Bacillus pumilus: one gene and its partner. The main gene of each other region encodes a partner of the protein of the gene in region 2 in a complex. Links are inferred from orthologs where the notes say so. Each region holds a gene or a part of one and is shown on either strand. Other genes may lie near its edges.

Region 1 (3,099 bases), 740 kb from region 2 along the record:
TTAATCGTAGGTGTTGTGAATGTTGACGATGTGATCACCGTGACAGGCATCGTTTGGAATGCGACTTTAGCTTTTGTTGCCATTATCGTCATTTCACTCATACTTGATCGAATCGGCTTTTTTGAATGGGCAGCATTGCATATGGCAAAGGCTGCAAAAGGCAGTGGGCTGCGTATGTTTGTGTATGTGACCATCCTTGGTGCAATCGTCGCTGCTTTATTTGCAAACGATGGTGCAGCACTTATTTTGACACCCATTGTTTTAGCCATGGTCAGAGCATTACACTTCAATGAAAAAATTGTATTCCCTTTTATTATCGCGAGTGGGTTTATTGCAGATACAACTTCGCTTCCCCTTGTCGTAAGTAATTTGGTGAACATTGTAACAGCCGACTATTTCAACATTACGTTTATTGAATATGCATCCAGAATGGTCGTTCCAAACCTTTTTTCATTGCTAGCGAGTATCACTGTACTGTACCTTTTCTTTAGAAAGAGTATACCTAAACGCTATGATCTGACTGAGTTAAAGCACCCTAGTGAAGCAATAAAAGATCCAAAGATGTTTAGATTATCTTGGTATATATTAGCTTTTTTATTGATTGGTTATTTTGCAAGCGAGTTTTTATCTATACCTGTATCGGTCATAGCTGGTGTGATTGCCATTTTATTCTTGGTCATTGCACAAAAAAGCCCTGCTGTTCAAACAAAAAGCGTTCTAAAAGAAGCACCATGGGCGATCGTTTTCTTTTCCATAGGTATGTACGTTGTTGTCTATGGCATGCGAAATGCAGGGCTCACTGATGCTCTTTCAAGCGTGATCCAAGCTGTAGCAGATCAAGGTTTATTGGCAGGGACTCTTGGTATGGGATTTATCGCAGCAATTCTTTCATCTGTCATGAATAATATGCCGACGGTCATGATCGATGCATTAGCCATATCCGGTACCGATACACAAGGAATGATGAGAGAAGCGTTAATTTACGCAAATGTCATTGGTTCAGATTTAGGACCAAAAATTACGCCCATTGGCTCCTTAGCAACACTACTGTGGCTCCACGTCCTTTCTCAAAAAGGTGTGAAGATTTCCTGGGGGACATATTTCAAAATAGGAGTCATTTTAACTGTACCAACACTATTCATCACGCTTTTAGCTTTGTATTTCTGGCTAATGATTATACATTAAAGGAGACGATCAACATGTCAAAGAAAACAATTTACTTTTTATGTACCGGTAATTCTTGCCGCAGTCAAATGGCTGAAGGTTGGGCTAAAAAACATCTTGGAGATGAGTGGAAGGTCTATAGCGCTGGTATTGAAGCTCATGGATTAAACCCGAATGCTGTAAAAGCAATGAAAGAAATAGGGATTGATATATCTAATCAAACGTCTGATCTGATTGATCAGAACATATTGCAAAATGCTGACTTAGTCGTCACACTATGCGGTGATGCAGCTGATAAATGCCCGATGACTCCACCTCATGTCGAACGTGTCCATTGGGGCTTTGATGATCCAGCAAAAGCAGAAGGAACAGAAGAAGAGAAGTGGTCATTTTTCCAAAGGGTAAGAGATGAAATTGGAGATCGATTGAAACAATTTGCTGAGACTGGAGAATAATATCTTTTATATTGTGAAAGGAGACATCAATTCAGTGGATTGCGATGATCGAGTATGCAAAAATTCTATGGGATTGGCTAATAAGTCAAGCAAAGGAAAATGAGTGTGAACAATTTCATTTAGATTCTGGTGTTCATAGGCATGATGCACATAGATTCTACCTTAAAGTTGGATTAGATATTACTTGTCACCATTTTCAAATGTCTCTTTAACAAATGGAAGGTCAGCATCGATTAGGTGGAATTAAGTTATATTTAGAAGAAACAAATGCATTCATTAATGTGCCATTTTTAGCTTTTCATTATTTGGAAGATGAAGAAGAGATCAGTTTATTTGATACTATCAACACTAAAGCTAAAGGTATAGGGTCTTCTTTAAGCCAATATCTAAAAATGGACTCAGAAGATTTGAGTTGGGTGGCAGCACGACTTATTATCCAACCAGACAGTCCATTTCATGATTTAGGAACAATTGTAGGCATGAGAACAACTTCTAAATGCGTTACTTTACAAACACATTTATAATACTCTCGTCTATTTAACAAAGCAGAACAAACTATCTGAGTTGTCAAAAGAAAAATTACTTAGTTGATATATATAACCATACCAAAGAAGAAAAGGAGAGAAGAAGAATTATGGAGATAACGCCTGTAGTATTAATAGGAGATAGAGTAAAGATACAACCTATGGAAGATTATCACGTACAGGAATTATTTGATGCGGGAAACAATCCAGATATATGGGCACACATGCCAATGAGGGTTCAATCGATTGAAGATATGAAGTCCCTTGTGAATGGAGCACTTCAAGCGAGAGAGCAAGGAAGCGAATTTCCTTTTGTTATCTTGGATAAGAATTCGGGGAAAATTGTGGGAAGCACTCGTTTTCTTAATATATCCATACCAAATCGTAACTTGGAAATTGGTTGGACATGGCTGTCTCCAACTGTTTGGCGAACTAGAATAAATACAGAATGTAAGTATCTTCTTTTGAAACACTGCTTTGAAACACTTGGGACAATTCGTGTTCAGTTGAAAACAGATAGCAGAAATGTGCGGTCTCAGCAGGCAATTGAACGGTTGGGTTTGGTAAAAGAAGGGGTGCTTCGAAATCATATGGTGATGCCTGACGGTTATTTAAGAGACTCTGTGTATTACAGTGTAATCGACCTAGAATGGGTGCTAGTGAAGGACAAATTGGAGAGTATGCTACAATAATCTCGTATTTTCGAAGTGTTGCTTATAAAACTAAAGGGTGCTTTGACTTAACAAAGGAGGTAGCTGCGGCACCTCCTTTTCTTATTGAACAAACGGAGCAACTAACTTTACTTAAACAATTATGACCCTAACGAAAGAGGCAGTTGGAGATGGATAAGAGGGACTGTACCATAATGGATCCACATTTACCTTCTAGTACATATGAAGCTATGAAGACGAAATCTTATTCATTTCTTTTTATTAGTTTACATAATATATATTCTA
Region 2 (3,100 bases):
TGGAAGCTGACCTATGTTGGTGTAGGCAACGAAAGCTGGGGCTGCGGCGGAAATATGACGCCTGAATACTATGCAGATTTATATAAACGTTATCAAACGTATGTGAGAGAGTTTGCGGGTCAGACGATATACAAAATCGCGTGCGGCGCAAATTCAAATGACGTGAATTGGACAAAAATATTAATGGAGCGGGCCGCACCTTGGATGGATGGACTCAGTTTGCATTACTACACTGTACCTGGTACGTGGGAGAAAAAAGGGTCAGCGACTGAATTTGATGAGGATGAATGGTTTATCACGTTGAAAAAAGCCTATGAGATGGAACGGCTTGTCGTGGATCATGGAGAGATCATGGATCGTTATGACCCAGACAAGCGAATCGGGATGATTATTGATGAATGGGGAACATGGTATGACCCAGAGCCAGGGACAAATCCTGGGTTTTTGTATCAGCAAAACACACTAAGAGACGCCCTTGTTTGTGCCCTTCATTTTCATATATTTCATCGTCATTGCCAGCGGATTCATATGGCGAATATTGCCCAGACGGTCAATGTTCTGCAAGCAATGGTGTTAACGGAAGACGAAAAGATGCTCCTGACGCCAACGTATCATGTGTTTCACATGTTTCAAGTGCATCAAGAGGAAGAAGCACTTGAAGTGGAGTTTGTGTCAACGCCTTATGAACGCAGAGGAGAAAAAATACCTCAGGTTAGTGTGTCAGCTTCGCGTTCGTCAGATAAGATGCATATTAGCTTCTGTCACCTGAATCCGCATGAACAAAACGAAGTATCCCTTGCCATTGAAGGTTTGGATGCTCAAACGAAAGTCACGGGCCGCGTGCTGACAGCGGACCGCATGAATGCGCACAACACATTTGATGATCCTCATGCTGTCCAGCCAGCAGAGTTTCAGCAATTTGCTGTAAAACCCGGTGAATTAACCATAGATCTGCCGCCAATGTCGGTGGTGATGATCACGGTCGATCTGGCTTGATCGCATATTTAGATGTTTGATGAGCAGGATGTTGGGGCATCATACATTGTAAATGAAGCGGAAAGGGAGTTATTTATATGCTTAGAACGATTCTCATGATTATCGGTGCAATTGTTGTCATTGGTGCGATTGTACGGTTTGTTTTTTAATTCATTTCATAAAAAATGATTCGTAAGCATTTCATTCGCAAGTCACATTGGTAGATGCTATACTAAAAAGCATAATTTACATTGGAGGAATGAATAATGGCAATCGTAAAAGCGACTGACGCAACATTTTCACAAGAAACTGCAGAAGGTGTTGTTCTTGCGGACTTTTGGGCACCATGGTGCGGACCATGTAAAATGATTGCTCCAGTTCTTGAAGAACTTGATCAAGAAATGGGCGACAAAATGAAAATTGTAAAAATTGATGTAGACGATAACCAAGAAACTGCTGGTAAATACGGCGTGATGAGTATCCCAACACTTCTTGTTTTAAAAGACGGTGAAGTGGTAGAAACATCTGTTGGTTTCAAACCAAAAGAAGCACTTGCTGAACTTGTCAACAAACATCTATAAACCTGTCTATGCCTGAGCGGCATACTCAATGAAGCGGTTCTCGTAAAGACGAGAGCCGCTTTTCTTTCAACATGGTATAAAACAAATGTTCGTGATACACTAGAAGGAGTGAAAGAGGAAAACAAGGACGGATGAAAATATGAACAAACTGATCAAAGAAAAGCTATCGGTCTTGCCAGATCAACCAGGCTGCTACTTAATGAAAGATCGACAAAATACAGTCATTTATGTGGGAAAGGCAAAGGTCTTAAAAAATAGAGTGCGCTCTTATTTCACGGGATCTCATGACGCCAAAACGCAGCGGCTTGTCAGTGAAATTGAGGACTTTGAATACATTGTCACCTCTTCTAATATCGAGGCACTCATTTTAGAGCTGAACTTAATCAAAAAATACGACCCAAAATACAACGTCATGCTTAAGGATGACAAAACGTATCCTTTTATTAAAATTACGAATGAACGGCATCCTAAGCTGATCGTCACCCGCAATGTGAAAAAGGACAAAGGGAAATATTTCGGACCATACCCGAACGTACAAGCAGCCAGAGAAACGAAGAAGCTGCTCGACCGTTTATATCCACTGAGAAAATGTGCAACCCTTCCTGATCGCGTCTGTCTATATTATCATCTTGGACAATGTCTCGCGCCGTGCGTATATGACATTTCTGAAGAAACGAATAAGCAGCTCGTGGACGAAATCACAAGGTTTCTAAACGGAGGGCATCAGCAAATCAAAAAAGAACTAAACGAAAAGATGCAGGAAGCCGCCGAACAATTAGAGTTTGAACGGGCAAAAGAACTGAGAGACCAAATCGCTTACATCGACTCAACGATGGAAAAGCAGAAAATGACGATGAGTGATTTATCAGATCGAGATGTCTTTGCATATGCCTATGACAAGGGCTGGATGTGTGTCCAGGTCTTCTTCATCAGGCAGGGGAAATTGATTGAACGCGATGTCAGCCTGTTTCCTATGTATCAAGATCCTGAGGAAGAGTTCCTCACGTTTATGGGGCAATTTTATGCAAAGAACAATCACTTTCTGCCGAAGGAAATTTTGGTGCCAGACAGCGTAGATCAAGAGATGATTGAACAATTGCTCGAGACGAACGTTCATCAGCCGAAAAAAGGAAAGAAAAAGGATTTGCTTTTACTTGCCCATCAAAATGCCAAAATCGCCTTAAAAGAAAAATTTTCACTCATTGAGCGTGATGAAGAGCGGTCCATTGGTGCGGTGAAGCAGCTTGGGGATGCACTAAATATTTATATGCCGTACCGGATTGAAGCATTTGATAACTCGAATATTCAAGGTGCAGACCCGGTTTCTGCCATGGTCGTCTTTCAGGACGGGAAGCCGTATAAAAAGGAATACCGAAAATACAAAATTAAAACCGTCACAGGGCCAGATGATTATGCATCTATGCGTGAAGTCATTAGAAGGCGATATACCCGCGTGTTAAAGGATGAGCTGCCGCTGCCAGATTTAATTTTAATTGACGGAGGAAAGGGACAGATCAATGCAGCGATAGATGTGCTTGAAAATG

Evidence for each region.
Region 1: the proteins of trxA (region 2) and arsC are in contact, whole or in part, in an NMR structure (PDB 2IPA), measured with the Bacillus subtilis proteins. The link is inferred for Bacillus pumilus from one-to-one orthologs.

The regions. Positions count from the first base shown.
Region 1 is NZ_CP046128.1:1,704,909-1,708,007, reverse strand. Bases 150-2,909 are described here. They hold arsC (arsenate reductase (thioredoxin)), read left to right. Parts: upstream 150-1,199; coding sequence 1,200-1,619; downstream 1,620-2,909. Other genes in these bases: GKC25_RS08450 (GNAT family N-acetyltransferase), read left to right, coding at 2,254-2,835; GKC25_RS08455 (hypothetical protein), read left to right, coding at 1,835-2,143; GKC25_RS08465 (arsenic transporter), read left to right, coding at 150-1,185. In the rest of the region: more of GKC25_RS08465, read left to right, coding at 1-149. UniProt on the Bacillus subtilis protein: Catalyzes the reduction of arsenate [As(V)] to arsenite [As(III)]. In vitro, can dephosphorylate para-nitrophenyl phosphate (pNPP).
Region 2 is NZ_CP046128.1:2,440,904-2,444,003, reverse strand. What follows is about bases 138-2,898. They hold trxA (thioredoxin), read left to right. Parts: upstream 138-1,241; coding sequence 1,242-1,556; downstream 1,557-2,898. Other genes in these bases: uvrC (excinuclease ABC subunit UvrC), read left to right, coding at 1,696-2,898; GKC25_RS12410 (alpha-N-arabinofuranosidase), read left to right, coding at 138-996. Outside these bases: more of GKC25_RS12410, read left to right, coding at 1-137; more of uvrC, read left to right, coding at 2,899-3,100. UniProt on the Bacillus subtilis protein: Participates in various redox reactions through the reversible oxidation of its active center dithiol to a disulfide and catalyzes dithiol-disulfide exchange reactions.